Regions from separate parts of the Nosocomiicoccus ampullae genome, predicted to be linked through region 2. Evidence: predicted binding sites of a transcription regulator. Region 2 holds the regulator's gene; the other holds the start of a gene.
What was found. The regulator CtsR, encoded in region 2, represses protease genes until heat stress. The targets are predictions, from matches to a motif close to ATGGTCAATAAAGGTCAAACA.
Positions count from the first base shown of each region.

Region 1: a site for CtsR is predicted at 9,005-9,025, ahead of clpB (ATP-dependent chaperone ClpB). Genes of this name have one in related genera too.

Region 1 is NZ_CP079110.1:350,501-361,624, reverse strand. Features, by position in the region: gene KPF49_RS01905 (oligopeptide ABC transporter substrate-binding protein) at 1-128, opposite strand, end outside; gene KPF49_RS01900 (ABC transporter permease) at 371-1,411, opposite strand; gene opp4B (oligopeptide ABC transporter permease) at 1,424-2,386, opposite strand; gene KPF49_RS01890 (ATP-binding cassette domain-containing protein) at 2,387-3,331, opposite strand; gene KPF49_RS01885 (ABC transporter ATP-binding protein) at 3,331-4,383, opposite strand; gene KPF49_RS01880 (YjzD family protein) at 4,616-4,810, shown strand; gene glpK (glycerol kinase GlpK) at 4,875-6,365, shown strand; gene clpB (ATP-dependent chaperone ClpB) at 6,402-8,990, opposite strand; gene KPF49_RS01865 (undecaprenyl-diphosphate phosphatase) at 9,163-9,990, shown strand; gene thiT (energy-coupled thiamine transporter ThiT) at 10,280-10,828, opposite strand; TPP riboswitch at 10,858-10,943, opposite strand; gene KPF49_RS01855 (metal-sulfur cluster assembly factor) at 11,024-11,124, opposite strand, start outside.
Region 2 is NZ_CP079110.1:1,421,271-1,432,394, forward strand. Features, by position in the region: gene KPF49_RS07395 (ATP-dependent Clp protease ATP-binding subunit) at 1-1,684, opposite strand, end outside; gene KPF49_RS07400 (hypothetical protein) at 1,688-2,701, opposite strand; gene KPF49_RS07405 (UvrB/UvrC motif-containing protein) at 2,673-3,182, opposite strand; gene KPF49_RS07410 (CtsR family transcriptional regulator) at 3,187-3,651, opposite strand; gene KPF49_RS07415 (NupC/NupG family nucleoside CNT transporter) at 3,841-5,055, shown strand; gene KPF49_RS07420 (stage III sporulation protein AH) at 5,128-5,583, shown strand; gene rpsN (30S ribosomal protein S14) at 5,642-5,911, opposite strand; gene KPF49_RS07430 (MurT ligase domain-containing protein) at 6,040-7,353, shown strand; tRNA gene KPF49_RS07435 (tRNA-Ile) at 7,416-7,489, opposite strand; tRNA gene KPF49_RS07440 (tRNA-Gly) at 7,503-7,574, opposite strand; tRNA gene KPF49_RS07445 (tRNA-Val) at 7,601-7,673, opposite strand; gene lysS (lysine--tRNA ligase) at 7,785-9,278, opposite strand; gene dusB (tRNA dihydrouridine synthase DusB) at 9,292-10,299, opposite strand; gene folK (2-amino-4-hydroxy-6-hydroxymethyldihydropteridine diphosphokinase) at 10,292-10,768, opposite strand; gene folB (dihydroneopterin aldolase) at 10,768-11,124, opposite strand, start outside.

The DNA.
Region 1 (11,124 bases), 480 kb from region 2:
GCAGAATCGCCACCGTCTTCGTCTTTAGATTCGTCACCAGCGTCTTCACCGCCACCACAAGCAGCTAAAACGAGCACTAGAGATGACCCCATCCCGAATAGTAAGCGAGACCAATATTTTTTGTTCATCTTGTGTCCTCCTTTAAGTTTGTAGATAACGATTCGTAGAAATATACAAGTTTTGTTATCTATTTTGATATTATCATAAAATTCTGATAAATCAATAACAAAATTAAAAATATTTTCAAAAAATTGAAACCGTTTTAATTTGTTATAAACATTATACCTCATTTTAAATAATTATGTAATCGTTTTCTTATATTTTTTTAAATTAAATAAAAAAGTTCAAGCGGACTGCTTGAACTTTTCTATTAAGCATTACGTTGTCTCGCGTCACCCGCACGGCGCATCGCTTCACCAACGTTACGTACACAAAGCATTAAGATTAATATTAAAATCGCTGCCGGTGCCCAGATCCAAGGGCGTAGACGTAGTGTTTGTGTTTGTGTTGCATAAGATAATAATGTACCAAGTGACGGCGTATCTTCTGGGAAACCGAAGCCAATGAATGATAACCCTGACTCGATACCGATGTTTGCTGCAAGTGATAATGTCGAGTTAACGATAATAATTCCAATTAAGTTTGGTAATAACTGTGTAAATATAATTTTGATATGTGAACTACCTAACGTTCTGGACGCGTTAATATAGTCTTGTTCTTTTTCTTGAATTGCAAGTGATCGAATTAATCTCGCAGTACCTGTCCATAAAAATGCACTCATAATAAGTGAGAAACTAACGATACTGTAGTCTGGTGAAATCGTTACGTAAACTACGATAATCATTATGAATGGTAAAACCATCATAAAATCAACGATACGCATCATTAAGTTATCAATTTGACCACCGAAGTATCCTGAAATTACCCCGTATGCTGTACCAAATGATACAGAAATCGCAGTAACGAGTACACCGATTAATAACGAGTTTCTCGTACCGATAATTAATTGTCCGAAAATGTCACGTCCACCATAGTCTGTTCCAAGTCTAAATTCTTCGTTTGGTGCTTGATTAATTGAAAATAAATCAACTGCTACAATTTCAGATTGCTTTAAAAACATCGTTAAACCAAATACATATGATGTGATGGCAATCATAATAATTAAACTAAATAATGCAATTTTATCAGCAAAGACTTCTCCTAAGATGACTTTCCAACCAGGCGTTGAGCGCGGCAAGTTTTCAACGTCAATTGAATCGTGTGATTCAATGCCTTTAGTACCTGACTGGTTATGCGTATCAATGTCTGTTGGGTGTGCTTCATTTCTATCTTTTCTAAAACCTGTGTTCTCTGGATTGACATCGTTTAGTTCACGGTTTTCATCATTTAAATTTTTATTATCTTTTGTCATGTGACACCCTCCTTATTTAATACGAATCCTTGGATCAATAATACTTAAGATAATGTCTGATAATAACGTACCGACAATCGTTAAGAATCCGTAGAATAACATTAATACGTTCGCAACACTGAAGTCACGTGTAGAAATAGATTCTAAGAATAAACGACCCATTCCCGGATACGCGTAAATCATTTCGATGAAAATAGAACCACCAAGTAATCCTGCGATTTCATAACCAAAGAATGCTGCGATTGGGATAATTGCGTTTCTGAAAATGTGTCTACTATACACTTTCCCTTCAGATAAACCTTTCGCACGTGCTAAAGTTACGTAATCTTTTTGTTTCGTTTCAATAATACCCCCGCGTAAGTACTGCACAGTACCAACGAGTCCAATTAAAGCAATCGATAATGACGGTAAAACTAAGTGATACACCTTACTAAAGAAATATTCGATTGTCCAAGGATCTAATTTTGGATTGACAGACCCTGAAGTTGGGAACCATCCTAAGTTAAATCCGAATACTAATACCATAAGTAAACCGAACATGAATGACGGTGTTGCAAACCCTAAGTATGTATAACCAGTGATTACGTTGTCTAATAATGAGTCGTTATAACGACCTGATAACATACCTAAAGGAATACCAATTAAATAAATTAAAATTGTAGAGAATAGTGATAACCAAATCGTGTTCATTAAGCGGTCACCAATAACGTCAAGTACAGGTTGCTGCTGGAAATACGAACGTCCAAAGTCACCTTGTAACATATTAACGACCCAGTCTCTATATTGAATGTACCATGGATTATTTAACCCCATAGCCTCACGTTGCTTTTCTAACGCTTCTGCTGGAATATTCGGGTCAAGTACACCACTTAATGCATCCCCTGGCATTAAACTCGCAAGGTAGAAAATTAATAGACTAAGTAAAAATATTTGTGGAACAGATATTAAAATACGTCTAACTATAAATTTAATCATTTACTGTTTACCTCCTTCAGTTGGTGGTAAAGCGACACTATGGTTTTCTGAAATTTTAACGAGAGGAAACGGCTTGCCGTCTTCATCTAAGTATTCGTGGAAATGATTATCAAATTCCTCTTGTACTTCTCTACGTTTACGTAAGTTCGCCTCAATATTATCAACGTTTACATCTGGAATTGCTGCAATTAATTTTTTTGTATAAATATGTTGAGGATCTTTGAAAATCACTTCCGCTGGTCCCTCTTCTACAAGTCGACCGTGGTACATAATACCGATCCACTCACACATATGTCGAACGACCCCCAAGTCATGGGCGATGAATAACATCGTTAAATCCATATCTTCTTGAATTTCTTGTAGGAAGTTAAGTACTTGTGCTTGTACAGATACGTCTAACGCAGATACTGGTTCGTCCGCAATAATAAGTTTCGGATTTAATGCAATCGCACGTGCTACACCAATACGTTGACGTTGTCCTCCAGAGAATTCGTGTGGATACTTATACAAAGATCCTGGTGGTAATCCTACTCTAGAAATAAGTCGAATGACTTCTTTTATTAATTCATCTTTTGATAGTTTTTCGTAATTTTTAAGTGGTTCTGCGACGATATCAAATACACGTTTACGCGGATTTAAAGATGAATACGGGTCTTGGAAAATCATCTGAACTTCACGACTCACATCTACTTTTTTACCACTGTTTAAGTGTTTCCCGTCAAAGTAAATATCTCCGCCAGTTACTTTATTTAGTCCCATTACGGCTTTACCAGTTGTCGTCTTACCAGAACCAGACTCTCCAACTAATCCATACGTTTTACCTTTAGGAATATTTATTGTTACTCCGTCTACTGCACGGACGTAGTCTTTAGTCGTGTTAAAAAATCCACCTTTAATTGGATAGTAGACTTTTAAATCATTAATTTCTAATAGATATTCTGTCACTATTCATTACCTCCTTGGTGCAACGCTCCAAACTGCTTAGCTTCTACTTCTTGAGTTGTCTCATTCGATGAATCTAAATAGAAGTTTTTATAGCATGTGCATCGTACATAATGCCCATCTTCAACTTCACGTAACTGAGGGTTATGTTCATGCGCGTCCTCATCGATCCACGGAATACGTGGTGCGAATCTACAACCTGTTCGGTCCATCTTATCTAACGCTGGTACAACACCTTGAATTACGTGTAGTTGTCCACCAAGCATGTCTTCAGATGGTAATGAGTTTAATAAGCTTCTTGTATATGGATGAAGCGGATTTTTAAACAACTTTTGAACTGGTGCCATTTCAACGATTTGTCCTGCATACATCACTGCAACTTTATCAGCCATTTCTGCAACGACACCTAAATCGTGTGTAATTAAAAGAACACCTGAACCTAAATCATCTTTTAACTCACGAATCAAATCTAAAATTTGTGCTTGAATTGTTACGTCTAAAGCCGTTGTTGGTTCGTCTGCAATAAGTAACTTTGGTTTATTCGCAATCGCAATCGCAATAACAACACGCTGTCTCATACCACCAGAGAGTTCATGTGGATATGCTTCTCCGACTTGTTCTGCTCGAGCGATACCAACTCGCTTGAGTAATTCAATTGCATAAGGTTCTCTTTCATTTTTCTCTTTCGTATTATGAATCGTTAACGTTTCAATAATTTGATCTTTAATTCTCATTAAAGGATTTAGCGCTGTCATCGGGTCCTGGAACACCATTGAAAAATCTCCACCACGAATGTTATTCATGTCTTTTTCAGAAGACTTTAAAATATCTTTCCCTTCAAATAGTACTTCGCCCTGTACACGCGCATGTCTATGTAATTTCATTAAAGAGAATGCTGTCGCACTTTTACCTGATCCAGATTCTCCAACGAGTGCAAGCACTTCGTTTTTATTAATATTAAACGATACATCATCTACAGCTGGATAATATTCTCCATTAATTTTAAATGATGTCGTTAAGTGATTTACTGATAATAAATGTTCTTGTTCATTCATTTTGTTCACCAAACTTCCTTTCTTTTTTAAAGGATTGTAAATAAGTTGTTTTAATTGTATAGACAATTGAAACAAAAATCAATATTATCTCAAAATTTAATCAATTCTGATAGATTATAAAATAAAATAAATTGAAAACGCTAACATTTATTATACTCTAAGTTGTATACTTTTTGAACAATTTAATGTAAAATAAACTTAGAAAAGATAAATATTTTTAGGAGTGTCTGATTTGAGATTTATAGTAACTTTCGTTTGGGCATTTTTACTTACTCAAATGATTAACTTCATCCTAAACAGTTTAAGCGGTGGCGGTCCACTTTATCCGATGATTGGAGTACTATTTGCAGTGTTAATTACAGCAGTTGTATTCTTCTTAGATATGGTTATGAAGCCAGACCCTAATTATGTTAAGGACGAAAATTAATATTTTTAATTTATAGACTCTATCATTTATAGAGTCTTTTTTATATTACATATGAGGTGTACAGATGAGTTATATTTTATCAATTGATCAGGGAACTACATCAACACGTGCTGTCTTAGTGAATAAAGACGGTAATATTGAAGCGACTGCACAAATGGAGTTTAATCAGTACTTCCCGCATTCAGGCTGGGTCGAGCATAATGCGAATGAAATTTGGAGTTCGGTACTGTCTGTAATCGCGCAACTTCTTGGAGATAACAACTTATCTACTGATGAAATTAAAGGTGTCGGTATCACTAACCAACGTGAAACGACAGTTGTTTGGAATAAGCACACTGGCTTACCGGTTTATAATGCAATTGTTTGGCAATCTAGACAAACCGATGAAATCATTGAAAACTTAAGAGATGCTGGTTATGAGGATTTATTTAGAGAGAAAACCGGACTCGTTTTAGACCCTTATTTTTCAGCGACAAAAGTAAGATTTATATTAGATGAAGTCGACGGCGCACAAGAAATGGCTGAAAATGGAGACTTGTTATTTGGCACGATTGATAGTTGGATCATCTGGAAACTAACTTCCGGACAAACACATGTCACTGATGTCACAAATGCCAGTCGTACAATGTTATTTAATATTAATACGTTAGATTGGGACGATGAAATTTTAAACATATTAAACATCCCTAGAAAAATGCTACCGAAAGTAAAAAGTTCAAGTGAAATATATGCATTTACTGATGCTGGTCATTTCTTTGGTGAACGTGTTCCGATTTCAGGTATCGCTGGCGATCAACAAGCTGCATTATTTGGTCAAACATGTTTTGAATGTGGTGAAGCGAAAAATACATACGGTACAGGGTGTTTCTTACTATTAAACACAGGTGATGAGTTAAAACGTTCTAATCATGGACTCATTTCAACAATTGCATATCAGTTAAAAGACGAACCTGTAAAATACGCACTTGAAGGCTCAATTTTCGTCGCAGGAAGTGCAGTCCAGTGGCTGAGAGATGAAATGATGTTTTTCGATGATGCAAAAACAAGTGAAGTCTTTGCTAAAAATATTGAAGACACTGATGTCTACGTTGTACCAGCGTTTACTGGACTCGGTGCGCCACACTGGAATATGCATGCACGTGGTGCGATGTTTGGAATCACACGTGGCACATCTAGAGAAGAAATTACACGCGCCACATTAGAATCACTTGCGTATCAGACGTCAGACGTATTAGAAGCAATGCGTCAAGACAGTGATACTAACATTAAAAGATTAAATGTTGACGGCGGCGCATCAGCGAATGACTTTTTAATGCAGTTTCAATCCGACTTATTAAAATGTACCGTCGAAAGACCCACCTATTTAGAATCCACTGCACTCGGTGCTGCGTTTTTAGCAGGTCTTGCGGTCGGTTTCTTTGAATCAAAAGATTCATTAAAAAAACTTAAGTCTGTCGACAAAACATTTAATCCTTCTATGAATGAAGAACTTCGAGAAAGAAAATATGACGGTTGGAAACGTGCGGTTAAAGCAACAGAATATTTTTCAAACTAAAAAAAGCTCTACTGAATACTCAGTAGAGCTTTTTACTTACATATTAAATACAAATGCACCGTCTTTAACATCAATATTTACATGCAATCCTTCTTCAAGGTTTGATTCAATCATTTTATGTGCAAGTGGTGTTTCAATTTCACGTTGAATGAAACGTTTTAATGGTCTTGCACCAAATTCTGGTTCATATGCTTCTTTTGCGATATATTTTTTCGCTTCATTTGAAATATCAACACTCATATGTTGATCGTTTAATCGCTCGTTTAGTTCGCTCACTAACTTATCAACGATACCTGTCATATCCGCTTCAGTTAATGGACTAAACATAACGATGTCATCCATACGGTTGACGATTTCTGGTTTAAAGTGTGTCAGTACTTCATTCATAACGACTTCGCGTGTTTTATCGTTAATCTCTCCACCTTGAATCATCGTATCAAGTAGGTAGTGTGACCCTAAGTTAGACGTCATAATTAAAATTGTGTTTTTAAAATCAATTGTACGACCTTGAGAATCTGTTAGTCTGCCGTCATCCATAATTTGAAGTAAAATGTTAAACACATCAGTATGTGCTTTTTCTACTTCATCCAGTAATATTACTGAGTATGGGTGTCTTCTCACTTGTTCAGTGAGTTGTCCACCTTCTTCGTATCCAACGTAACCTGGAGGCGCTCCGATCAGTCTAGATACTGCGTGTTTTTCCATATACTCACTCATGTCGATACGAATCATATTATCTTCACTATCGAACATCGTTTCAGCAAGTGCCTTCGCGAGTTCTGTCTTACCAACACCCGTTGGTCCTAAGAATAAGAAGCTACCAATTGGACGGTTTGGATCTTTAATACCAGCTCTCGCACGAATTACTGCGTTTGATACAAGTTCGACTGCTTCGTCTTGTCCAATGACACGCTGATGAAGTAACTGTGGTAAGTTGAGTAATTTTTCTTTTTCAGTTTCAACAAGTTTCGTCACTGGTATACCTGTCCATTGTGATACAATCATACCGATTTCTTCATCTGTAACAACTTCACGAATGATTCTATCTTGACCGTCTGTTTCTTCATGGAGTGCTTGTTCTAATTCATTTAACTCAGCTTGTAATTTAGGAATGATACCATGCTGAAGTTCAGCGGCACGTTCTAACTGATAATTACTTTCTGCCTCTTCTAATTCTTGACGTGCTTTGTCGATTTCTTCACGTTTACGTGATACTCCACTAATTTGTTCACGTTCACGTTCTACGCGTGCTGTTAGAGATTGCTGTTCTTCTCTAGCTTCAGCAAGTTCTTTTTGAAGCTCTTCTAAACGTGATTTTGAGACTTGGTCATCTTCTTTTAAAAGTGCTTGTTCTTCGATTTCCATCTGCATCACTCGACGATTAATTTGGTCGAGTTCTGTTGGGTTAGATCCCATTTCTGTACGAATCGTTGCACTTGCTTGGTCAACTAAGTCGATCGCTTTATCTGGTAAAAATCGTTCAGTAATATAGCGGTCTGATAATTCAGCTGCTGCAACGAGTGCACGGTCTGTGATTCTTACACCATGGTGCACTTCGTAACGTTCTTTTAGTCCACGTAATATTGAGATTGTGTCGTCGACTGTTGGTTCACTAACAAGTACTCTTTGGAAACGACGTTCGAGTGCAGAGTCTTTTTCAATATATTCACGGTACTCATTTAACGTTGTCGCACCGATCATATGAAGTTCTCCACGTGATAACATCGGTTTAAGCATGTTACCAGCGTCCATTGCACCATCCGTTTTACCTGCACCAACGAGCATATGCACTTCGTCGATGAATAGTAAAATTCGACCGTCCGCTTCTTTAATTTCTTCTAATACTGCTTTTAAACGTTCTTCGAATTCACCACGGAATTTTGCACCAGCAACGAGTGCTGCTAAATCTAATTCGAAAATTGTTTTATTCTTTAGTGAATCCGGTACATCTCCACGAACGATACGCTGTGCGAGTCCTTCGACGATTGCTGTTTTACCAACACCAGGTTCACCGATTAACACTGGGTTATTTTTACGTTTTCTACTTAATATACGAATCGTGTTACGGATTTCCTCATCTCTACCGATGACTGGGTCCATATTACCTTTACGAACTTCTTCGACTAAGTCACGACCGTATTTTTCTAATACTTCATATTGTACTTCTGGATTTTGAGTCGTCACGTGTTTTCCTCCTCTAATCTTTTTAATGATTTCTTTTACGATTTCGTCTTTATTTCCGACATGTTCTTTTAAAATGTCATCTACATTTAAAGCAGCAAGTAACATATGTTCTTGAGAAATATATTCATCTTTCATATCTCCCATTACTTTTTCTGCTTCTTGTATTAAGCGACTAAAGTCTTGTGACATATATTGTCCATACTGGACATTGTCACCTTCAACTGTGTTAAAGTTTTTTAGTTTTTCATCATATTTCTTAATTAAGTCATCTACATTAATATTTGCGCGTTGTAAAATATCTTTTGCCATTGAATCACTTACTGTAAATAATGCTTTTAATACAGCAGCGAGTTCAATCGTTTGAACTTTATGTTCTACTGAAATTTGTTGTGCACGCTCTATAATAGACTGCACTGTATAAGTCATTTTATTGATATCCATTTTCTCACCTCAAGTGTTTGACCAATTTTGACTATACTTATATTATACACCGTTAATATTGAATTTCAAGTGTTTCGACTAAATTTTTGACTATTTTTGACCTTTTTATTTTTACTTTCCTTACACTCTCGTTTGTACTATAGTTGTAATATTGACTAGGAGGATTTAAACAATGGATATTATAGAAATAATTAAATATGTTTTTCTTGGAATTTTACAAGGGTTAACTGAACCAATTCCTGTCTCTTCAAGTGGTCATTTAGTCATGGCAAGAGAATTATTTGGAGTCGAAGCGAATGGTCTATCTTTTGAAATATTTTTAAATACCGCTTCACTAATCGCAGTCCTCTATATCTACTGGAGAGATATATTTGAAATTGCAAAAAACTTTTTACGCTACATATTTAAGGGCAATAGAGATGAACAAGCAATAGTAGATTTTAAATACGTCATTTACTTAATTATTGCGACGATTCCTGTTGGAGTACTTGGATTCTTATTAAAAGATATTATTGGTGACAATGTCTCTATGGGGTTTGTCGGATTAATGCTTCTTGTTACAGGGAGTGCGTTATGGTTTATAAAAAATAAATCAGGTGTTAAACGTGACGGAGAGTTAACAGTTAAAGACTCAATTATCGTTGGTCTCTCACAATGCGTGGCATTAATTCCTGGAATAAGCCGAAGCGGTGCGACACTCGTTGGTTCTATGGCAGTCGGACTAGAGAAGAAAAATGCATTAAGATTTGTATTCCTACTATATATACCTGTATCGCTCGGAACTGCAATCTTATCAATTTCAGATATCGCGTCAGATCCAATGCTCGACACACTACTCGTTCCGTACATCGCATCGTTTATTGTAACGATTATTGCAACATACATCGGATTTAAATTACTAGAAGGAGCTTTAACAAGCGGGCGTCTCAAATATTTCAGTTATTACTGCTTCGCTGCAGGAATATTTGCGATTATGTATCAATTCATCGTGTTATCGTAAACGAATGACTGTTTAATTTAACGCAATTTGTTTTTTCGTTAACGAGAACTCTATTTCGTTCATGCATTTTATCTATTCGTTAACAAGATGAAGTACTTGTTTACGCAAAATGATTTTGCGTAAACGATTAATTATTCCGTAAATGCAAAATGCTTTTACGTAAACCTCTTAATCATTTCGTGAACATAAATCGTCTAAACGTGAACGAAATTTTACAGTCGTTCACGCAAACCTAATTTACGTAAAAATAAAAATACCAGCCGAGCTTTAAAAGTTCGGCTGGTATTTTTTATCTTTCAGCTGGTGTAAATAAGCGTCGACCAGCAAAGAATAATAATCCAACAAATATTAAACAGATCGCTGCGTTTGCTAAGAATGTAGATCCGTTAACGATTAAACTGTATAGCCATGCAGGTTGACCTTCTGGCGCGTAGCTTCCAAAGAAGAACCATCCTGCGAAAAAGTGTGATGTATAACGTAAAAAAATTCCAATAAGCGTCCAAAATAATACGTTTAATAACGTTCTATTTTTTGCTGCAACACCTGCGACTCCAATTAACATAAACGCAAGTGGGTAATCTAAAATTAATTGTACTGGGTGTACAATCCATCCTGCAGCGTTACCAGTGATAATTTGTAGAATCGACCAAATTAAACCACCGATCATTCCTGGGCCTACCCCGCGGCGCACCGCTAGAATAATAATTGGCACCATTGAAAAACTAAAACTGTATGGACCGATTTTAAATGGTGTATCTAACCAGTCGAGCCCCATACTTAAAGCTGCTAAAATCGCAATCTCCATCATTACGATGAGCTTCGTATTTGTACTTTTCATAAATACACTTCCTAAAAGTTTACTTATGAATCAAACGTTGATCATATTCCTACGCGAGCATTATCTCAACAGGTTCAAGGGTATTATCTCAGCATACGCACCCCTTATGATTCATAGCAATTAATAGTATAGTTTAAATCTATGTACCAAGCAACATCATAAAAAAACACCCTACTTTAAGTAGGGTGTGATTTATCATGTTACACCTAAAGCGATTTTAGCATAGCGTGACATGTTTTCTTTTGACCATGGTGGATTCCATACGATTTGTACGTTAACAGTTTTAACTTCTGGTA
Region 2 (11,124 bases):
ATAGTGTTTCAGATAGAGCTTTTGCAAGCTCTGTTTTACCAACACCTGTTGGTCCTAAGAAGATAAAGCTACCAATCGGACGTTTAGGATCTTTTAACCCTGCTCTTGCACGGCGTACTGCTTTAGATATTGATTGCACCGCTTCATTTTGCCCGATGACTCTATCGTGTAAAATACTTTCTAAGTTTAATAGTCGATCTGATTCTTCTTCAGCAATTTTTTGTAGCGGAATACCTGTCATTTTAGAAATGACGATTTCGATATCACCACGTGTCACTTTTTGTTTTTCTGAAGACTGAGAATTTTTCCAGTTGTTTTCAAGTGTTTCTAATTTTTCTTCAATTTTCGTTTGGTCATCACGATATTTAGCTGCCGCTTCGAATTCTTGAGACTGAACTGCTGCATTTTTCTCTTTTTTCACTTTTTCAAGCTCGTCTTCTAAATCTTTTAAATCTGGTGGTGACATGTGAGATTTAAGACGCACTTTTGATGACGCTTCGTCAATTAAGTCGATTGCTTTATCTGGTAAGAATCTATCTTGAACATATCTATTAGACATGACTGCTGCAGCGTCTAGTGCTTCATCAGTAATTGTAACTCCGTGGTGTGCTTCGTAACGGTCACGTAATCCTTTTAAGATTAAGACTGTGTCTTCTACTGATGGTTGGTCAACGATAACCGGTTGGAAACGTCTTTCGAGCGCTGCGTCTTTTTCAATATGCTTACGATATTCTTCTAACGTTGTTGCACCAATAACTTGTACTTCTCCTCTAGAAAGTGAAGGTTTTAAGATGTTTGACGCATCCACAGAGCCTTCAGCACCACCTGCACCAATTAACGTGTGCATTTCGTCGATAAATAAAATGACATTTCCTGATTTTTTAATTTCATCCACGACTTTTTTCATACGCTCTTCGAATTCTCCGCGGTATTTTGTACCTGCAACAACTGTACCCATATCTAACATCATGACTCGTTTATCTTTTAATGTAGATGGGATTTCATTTTTAACAATTTGCTGAGCAAGTCCTTCTGCTACTGCAGTTTTACCGACCCCAGGCTCACCAATTAACACTGGGTTATTTTTCGTACGACGTGATAACACTTCGATCACACGTGTGATTTCATCAGAACGTCCGATTACTGGGTCTAAACTACCGTCTGATGCTTTTTTCGTTAAGTTTGTTGCAAGGCTATCTAAAGTTGGTGTGTCTGACTCTTCTTTAGTTTCTTGAGATTTAAAGTTTTGCGGATTACCAAGCATACGAATTACCATCGCACGAGCACGTGTAATGTTTAAGCCAAGTGAAGATAATACGCGCGCTGCAATTCCTTCAGTTTCACGGATTAAACCGAGTAATAAGTGCTCTGTTCCGACAAAGTTATGATGAAGTTTACGTGCTTCATCCATCGATAGTTCAATCACGCGTTTAGCACGTGGTGTGTAGTGAAGTGTTGTTGGTGTTTCTGTCCCTTCAGTGACGAATTTACTAATTTCTTTTTCGATCACTGGCTCAGTAATATCAAAAGCGTTTAGTACTTTTGCTGCGATACCTTCTTGTTCTCTAACAAGACCAAGTAGTAAATGTTCTGTACCAATATTTGAATGTTTTAAGCGAATTGCTTCTTCCTGTGCATACGCAAGTACGCGTTGTGCACGTTCAGTTAATTTACCGAATAACATATATTATTTTCCTCCTAAAGTACGTTTTAAAAATGTAGCACGCGCTTTATTTTCCGCCGCTTCTAGATGTACAGATTCTACGTCTTCTAATCCTTGACGGATAAATGCGTGTTGAATTTGCTTTAGCAATGCTTGAAACTCAAAATTTTCAAGCTCTAAAACGTTCATATCTACGCCGTATTTAATATGACTTAAATGCATCGCTGCTTCTTCTAACGACATTTGTTCAGCGTATCTAAGTAACCCGTATGATCTAAATATCGCATCACGCACTGTCAGTGCACGGTTATGATAAAACCACTCTCTCATACGTGTTTCTTCATATATAATTTGTTCTTTTATTTCATCTAAATGGTGAATAATTTCTAACTCACTTAGTCCAAGTGTCACTTGGTTAGAGAGTTGATAAACGTCACCAACCGGATTCGATCCTTCACCATAAATACCTCTTAACGTATACCCCATTCTCGTTAAAACATCACGTAATCTTCGAATACGATTATTTCTCGTGAGTGCCGGCAAGTGTAACATAACTGAGGCACGTAAACCGGTACCGACGTTTGTGGGGCATGCCGTTTTAAATCCGTATTGACGATCGAACTGGTAATCAAAATCTTTTTCAATCGTATCATCGATATCAGAGGCGATTTCATATAGTTCTTCAAGTGAGTGTCCAACATTCATCACTTGAATTCTAATGTGGTCTTCTTCCCCGACCATAATCGATGTCGATTCGTCCTCACTTACAATTAACGAATGCCCTCTACGTTTAAATAGTGGACTAATTAAAAATTTTTCTATCATTAATTGTTTTTCAATCTCTGACAAATCGTCCATTTTAATAACCTCAAAGCCTGTGTACTTATTTCTAATAGTTTTTAAAACCTCATCGTACTCTGACTTATCTTTAATTAAGTGTGGATATGTTAACCCTTCAATATTCCTAGCAAGGCGGATGCGTGAAGACATCTCAATCGGTGCGTTTGGACTATTTTTCAGCCAAGGACTCGTCTTCATCGTTATCATCCTCCTTTAAGGCTTTAATTTCATCTCTAATAATTGCTGCTTCTTCAAACTCTTGTGCTTTTACAAGTTTATCGAGTTTCTTTTCAAGTGCTTCGATTTTTTCTTCTTGCTTTAAATACATTTCATAAGAACCTGGCACTTTTCCTGTATGGCTATCTTTTAAAAGTTGTGCACGGTTTATAATTTGATTTGCTTCTTCACTAAATGTTTTATAACAATCACCACAGCCAAATAAACCATTATCTCGTATCGATTGTAGTGTCGAACCACATGTAGGACAAGTTTTTACTTCTGATTGTGACTTCAATATAAATTTATTTAGTGAGTGATGATGCTGGTGTTTTGTGTCATTATTGCTTTGTAATAATTCGTGTGCGCATGTGTCGCATAAAAATAGTTCGCTTTTTTGATTATTTTGACTGATCGACACTTGAATCATTGCTTCACGCTTATGACATCTTTCGCATCGCATACAATCACTCCTCGTATAATATTGCTTCAATTACGTTACGCATAATATGTGCACGTAATATATCTCTTTCAGGTAATTCGATTAATAATGTTTCTCTTAAAATAATTCTATCCATAATACGCGCCTCATTATAAGTGATGACTTCTGCGTCGTACATCGACTGAATTAAATGTTGAGCATTCGTTTGAGAAAGTTTGTTACCGATTAGACTTAATATATGTTCTAAATAATCTGCTTTGTTATGAGTTTCTATTTTAGTAATTCTAATGTAACCACCGCCCCCACGCTTACTTTCAACAATGTAACCAAGTTCGTTTGTAAACCGCGTTTTAATAACGTAGTTTAGCTGAGACGGTACACAATCGAATTTCTCTGCGATTTGTGCACGTTTAATTTCAACGCGTTCATTATGAGACTCTGCAATTTTTTGCTTCAAATAAGCCTCAATAATATCCGACATGTTTCGCATAGAATCACCTCTTTTGACCTTCTTTGACTATAGTATAACTTATTTGACCTATTTTAATCAATTGCAACGCATTTTTAATACTATATACGATGGTTTTTACTTCACTGATTATCAATATAAGCCTTTACATCCGTTGTTATGAATAGGTATAATATTTCTGACGACTACATAATTTACAGGGGTGTCTATATGAATATAATATGGGGAGTTATCGGTATTGCTGTAACTTTTTTCCTCGCTTGGATTGCGAGTTCCGATAGAAAGCGTGCGTTTAAAAAGTGGAAACAAATACTGTTATTACTCGCTCTACAACTATTATTTGCCTTCTCAATTCTTTCAACTGGTGCTGGGCAAAAAGTAGTTGAAAGTTTAGCATTTGGTTTTGGAAAACTACTTGAGTTTGCAGCGGAAGGGACTAGTTTTGTTTTTGGCCCATTAATGATCGATGCAAACGGAGAAGCACAATTCGTTTTCTTCTTTAACGTATTAATTCCTATTATTGTTATTTCAGCACTAATTGGGGTGTTACAGTACTTAAAGATTTTACCAGCAATCATCCATGGATTAGGATGGATTTTATCAAAAATTACAGGTATGGGCTTCATAGAATCATATAACGGAGCTGCTTCAATGTTTTTAGGACAATCTGAAGTGTTTGTTTCATTAAAGAACCAAATTCCATTACTTGGTGAACAACGTCTCTACACACTTGCAGCGCAAGCAATGAGTTCTATTTCACTATCCATGGTAGCAGCATATATGACTTTACTTGCGCCTGAATACGTAATTACAGCGATTATTTTAAACTTATTCAGTGTTTATATCATTGTACATATCATTAACCCATACGACTTACCAGAAGAAGAAAACTATACAGCATCTGAATCAAATCCAGATGAAGGTAAATCTTTCTTCCAAATTCTAAGTGACTATATTTTACAAGGTGCGTTAATTGCAGTTATCGTTGGGGCAATGCTTATCGCGTTTAACGCATTAATTGCTATTTTAAACAACTTATTCTTAGCAATTCCTGGATCATCATTAACATTCCAAGATATTCTAGGCTATATTTTAATGCCACTTGCGGTAATAATTGGTGTACCAGTTGCTGAAGCACATGAAGTTGGTATTTTAATGGCAACAAAGCTTGTTACAAATGAATTTGTTGCGATGGAAAACTTACAACTCATTAAAGAAACACTTGCTCCAAGAACACAAGCAATGATCTCAGTATTCTTAGTATCATTTGCAAACTTTGGTTCTATCGGTATTATCGTTGGAACAGTTAAAGGTATTCATGCAAAATCTGGAGACTTAATTGCAAAATTTGGTTTAAAACTTGTCTACGGTGCATCACTTGTATCTGTTTTAAGTGCAGTTATCGTAGGATTATTCATAAGATAATTTTAAAGGTATGTCATTTGGCATACCTTTTTATTATTTAATAAATGATACACTATATATGAGGTGAAAGTTATGATAGCAATCAAAAATAATCCAACAGGTAAAACTTACGAAGCGTTATTAGATTTTCTCTTTAAAACATGTGATCAATTTCAACTCGTTGTACGTACAGATATTTTAAAGTATAAAGATTCATTTAAAGATTTAGATGAATGGTTTGGAGACTCTTTTATAGAAACACTTGATCAGCACGAATGGCCATCGACAAACCTTTTTGATGATATTGCGAAAGTGTACTATTTTAAAACGACAGAAGATGCAAAAGAAATTCTTTTAGAAAAGTCGAGCAGTCTTTTCGATTGGAGTTTACCTAATTTACCGGAGGACTTATGTTTCTTTAAAGATGATGAAGCGTATTTAAGTGTCTCTTCAGAACTTGAAGAAATCTATATTTACCCTACTTCACACGATGAAGTTCGTGAAATTAAAGAAATTGATGGTTTAAAAACAGTAGAAGTCTCATTTTAAATAAATTAATCCCTCTAAAGTTTATGACTTTAGAGGGATTAATTATATAAAATCTATATTACCAACTTGCTTTTTTAACACCAGGTATTTGACCCTTGTGAGCAAGCTCTCTGAACTTAATACGTGAAATACCAAATTGTCTAGATACACCGTGTGGGCGTCCTGTAATTTCACAACGGTTAACAACACGTGTTGGAGACGCATCTCTCGGAAGTTTTTTAAGACCTTCATAGTCTTTATTTTTCTTCATTTCTTCTCGAATCGCACGATATTTTTCGACTGTTTCTTGGCGTTTTTTATTTTTAGCTATTTTTGATTTTTTAGCCATGTAATCCTCCTAATTCGTAATTATTACGTTTTATAATTATACCACTATTTTCCCTAAATTCAAATTTATTTATCGAATTAATTTTAAAATGCTATAATAATATTTATTAATTTTAAGGAGAAAGATCAATGTCTATTAGAACGAATTTTGCTTTACTTTCAGGACGAATCACAAAACATTTACTCATGAAAACGACTGGTGGTGGTAGTAGCTTACCCGGGAAAGTCGCACATAGAATTTCACCAAATGTTTTAGATGATGTGAGTCAGTATTACGACGTCATCATCGTCACTGGAACGAACGGAAAGACATTGACGACGAGTCTAATCACTAATATTTTTAAAAGAAAATATGATAATATCGTCACAAATAGCCGTGGCAGTAACATGCTGCAAGGAATTATTGGTGCATTTGTTGATTCTAAACCAAACAAACATAAAAAAGGAATTGCGATTTTAGAAGTTGATGAGGGAAGCTTAAATAACGTTGTTGAAGCACTCAATCCTAAATACATTATTCATACAAATCTTTTCTTAGATCAAATGGACCGTTACGGCGATGTAAAAGAAACGTATCAATTACTCGTCAATGCAGCAAAAAAAGTGCCTGACGCTACACTTTTACAAAACGGAGATTTACCACTATTTTCTAGTGTACCTCTTCCGAATAAACGTAAATTTTTCGGCGTCGACGTTCAAGCTGAATCTCCAAAGATAAACCATTGTCCACGCTGTAATCATACTTTATCTTATAAAACTTATACATATTCTGGTCAAGGAAATTTCACTTGTCATGCGTGTCATTTAGAACGCCCAGAATTAAAATATACAGTAGATAATATTTATAACCTCAGTGAATCTAGTTCAACGTTTGAAATTGACGGCGAAAGATTTACGATACCTGTCGCTGGATTATATAATATTTACAATGCACTCGCAGCATATAGTATGGCAAAAGAATATAGTATAGAAAACGAAATTATAAAAGCAGCATTTTTAGAAATGAAACGCGTATTTGGTCGCCAAGAGTTAATTTCATTTAAAAATCAAATCGCGACATTAAATGTCGTTAAAAATCCAGTCGGCTTAAATCAAGTCCTCTCTTTAATTGAAAAGTCTGAAACACCATTAATGTTAGTCGCTCTTTTAAATAATCGTCCCGCAGACGGTGTGGACATTAGTTGGCTAAAGGATGGTAACTTTGAATCACTCGCTGATCAGGATATCATTGAAATTAAAACGGGTGGAATTAGTGCTGAAGTTATGACAAATCGCTTAATTGAAGCTGGATTTAATGAGTCACTCATCAAAGAGTATGACGATTTAGAAAAGATTGTTTCAGATTTACAAAATTCAGATGCTAAAAATATCCAAATTATTGCGTCGTATACAGCAATGTTAGAGTTTAGAAAAATATTAAAAGATAAAGAAATTATCAACTAACCGCTAATTTAATTAGCGGTTTTTTTGCATAAAAAAAGACAGTCATTCAGACTGTCAAAAAGTGGGCCTAGGTAGACTCGAACTACCGACCTCACGCTTATCAGGCGTGCGCTCTAACCAACTGAGCTATAGGCCCTTAGAATACAGAAAGCGGAAGACGGGATTCGAACCCGCGACCCCCACCTTGGCAAGGTGGTGTTCTACCACTGAACTACTTCCGCATATATATTCAATTTTGAAATAAAAATGGAGAATGGCGGGCTCGAACCACCGACCCCTTGCTTGTCGAGCAAGTGCTCTCCCAACTGAGCTAATCCTCCGTGTTGACGAACAAATATTATAATATCCCATATTTTTCACAAAGTCAATACATTATTCAATATTACTTATATATATTAAAGCATCCACCGATTTCTCGGTGGATGCTTTAATTATTTACTTTGTCTCATATATGGGAATAGTAGGACGTCACGAATTGATGATGCATTCGTTAATAGCATAACGAGACGGTCAATTCCGATACCTAATCCCCCTGTTGGTGGTAATCCGTATTCAAGTGCTTCAATGAAGTCTTCATCCATTTCGTGCGCTTCGTCATTTCCACTATCTGCTTCGTCGACTTGCATTTGGAATCTTTCTCGTTGATCAATTGGATCATTTAACTCCGTAAATGCATTCGCGTGTTCACGACCAACAATGAATAATTCGAAGCGATCTGTAAATCTTTCGTCTTCAGGGTTTTTCTTAGATAACGGTGATACTTCTACTGGGTGTCCGTAGACGAATGTAGGTTGATGTAGGTGCTCTTCTACTTTTTGTTCGAAGAATTCGTTTAACACGTGACCAAATGTACTGTGGAATTTATCGACTTCTACATCGTGTTCTTTTGCGAGTTCAAGTGCTTCTTCGTCTGACATCTCTTTAAAGAAATCTACACCTGTATATTCTTTAACAATTTCTGCCATATGAACTCTACGCCAACCTGGTGAAAGATCAATTTCTTCTCCTTCATATTCAATGACTGATGATCCGAGCACTTCTTTTGCAACGTGTGCAACTAAGTTTTCAGTTAAGTCCATAATATCTTTATAATCTGCATATGCTTCATATAACTCTAGCATTGTGAATTCAGGGTTATGGCGTGTTGATACCCCTTCATTACGGAATACTCTTCCGATTTCGTATACTTTATCGAGTCCACCAACGACAAGTCGTTTTAAGTGTAACTCTAAAGCAATTCGCATATATAAATCAACGTCTAGCGCATTGTGGTGTGTGATGAATGGACGAGCTTGTGCCCCACCAGCAATCGCATGCATCATTGGTGTTTCAACTTCTAAGAAGCCTTCACCGTCTAAATATCTTCTAATTTCAGTAATGATTTTACTGCGTAAAATAAAGCGGGCTTTAGACTCATCGTTAGTAAGTAGGTCTAAGTAACGTTTTCTATAACGCTCTTCAACGTCTTGAAGTCCATGGTGTTTATCTGGTAATGGGCGAAGTGCTTTAGATAAATGGAAATATTCTGTTGCTTTTACAGATAATTCGCCTGTATTTGTTTTAAACATAACACCTTCAATACCTACGATATCACCGAGGTCTGTTTGTTTCCATACATCAAACGCATCTTCACCAATTTGGTCTTTACGTACGTATATTTGAATTTGCCCATCGATATCTTGAACATGCGCAAATCCTGCTTTACCTTTACCGCGTTTTGTCATAATACGACCTGCGATACGTACTTTTGATTCATTTTCTTTTTCTTTTAATTCTTCTTTAGAAAACTCATCCCACTTTGCATAAAGTTCTTTTGACGTTGCGTCAGTTTCAAACTTTTGCCCGAACGGGTCGAGTCCTTTTTCACGAAGGTCGTTCATCTTATTTAAACGAACTTCAATTTGGTCATTAATCTCTTCACTCATTGATAGATTCTCCTTATACAAGTATTTCTTTGTTTAATTTATGTTCACGTGTTGATGTTTCTTTTAAAAACTCTTGAAGCATATTCACTAACTCTTCACGTGTACTTACTTCTTTAAGCGATTGGCGAATTTTACCTCCACCACGCACATTTCGTAAGTACCATGAAGCATGCTTTCTCATCTCCATAAGCGCTGTTTTCTCACCTTTTAAGTCGATGAGACGGTCCATATGAAGAGTTAATACATCAATTTTTTCTTTTAAATCTGGTTCGTCTAATAACTCACCAGTTTTTAAATAATGGACAGTTCTATAAATCATCCATGGATTCCCTTGTGCTGCGCGACCAATCATTACTGCGTCGACACCTGTTTCGTCAAGCATCTTTTTCGCGAGTTCTGGACTCGTCACGTCCCCGTTACCAATGACCGGAATACTCACCGCTTCTTTTACTTCTTTAATAACTTTCCAGTTCGCTTTACCTTCATACATTTGAACACGTGTACGGCCATGCATCGCAATCGCAGACGCACCAGCACGTTCAGCAGCTTTTGCATTTTCTACTGCATAAATATGATCTTCATCCCATCCGATACGCATTTTACACGTCACTGGCTTCTCAACTGCTTCTACAACAGCACTCACCATTTCGTAAATTTTGTTAGGGTCGAGTAACCATCTTGCACCTGCTTCACAGCGAATGACCTTATTTACTGGACATCCCATGTTGATGTCTATAATGTCCGCATTTGTATGCTGGTCCACATATTTAGCCGCTTCAACTAAAGTTTCTTTTTCACCGCCAAAAATTTGGAGAGATATCGGATGTTCAGCTTCATCGACTTCGAGCATCTTTAACGTTCTCTTACTATTCAATAACAATGCTTTGTCGCTGATCATTTCAGCGCATACCATTCCAGCACCAAATTCTTTCACAGTTTTTCTAAATGCGACATTGGAAATACCTGCCATTGGTGCTAACACGACGCGGTTTGGGATTTCAACATTCCCAATTTTAAACATTGTTGTCACCGTTTAATTCGTCTAACAGTTCTTTTACTGTTTTGTTGAATGTCGGGTGAACAGCGTTTGGCGCAATTTCGTTTAGTGGTTCTAAGACGAATTTTCTTAAATGCATCTCTTCATGCGGGACTATTAAGTTATCGATGTCGATTTCTAAGTCTTCATACATTAATACATCGATATCAATAATTCTTGGCCCCCACACTTCTTCACGCACACGTCCAAGTTCGTTTTCTACTGATAAACAAAATTCTAACAGTTCAATCGGTTCTAAATCCGTTTTTACTTCGAGTACCATATTTAAAAAATCAGGTTGGTCTGTTTTACCATATGGTGCAGTTTCGTAAATTGATGACTCTTTTGCTACTTCGACGTGCGGTCCAGCATTTAATAACTGAATTGCACGTTTTAAGTTTTCATGTCGTTCACCAATATTTGCACCAAGTCCTAAATAAGCTTTAGCTTTCATTATTTAACCTCTCTATTTAACGTCACACTCACATCTTTGTAGTTGCCGTCAATTGGTGGACTCGGTTTTGTGATTGTAACTTCAATTTTTTTCACAGCAGGATAATCACTCATAAGTTTTTCAATAATTTTATGTCCCAAGTGCTCGAGTAAATTCACTGGTGGACCTTGAACAATTGTTTCAACCGATTCATACACTTCGGCATAATTAATCGTGTCGTTAACATCGTCTGAAAATCCTGCGTCACTTAAATCCGTATATAATGCCACGTCAACGATGAAATACTGACCAATATCACGCTCTGCTTGTAAAACACCGTGATATGCGTAAAGTCGAATACCATTTACTTTTATAAT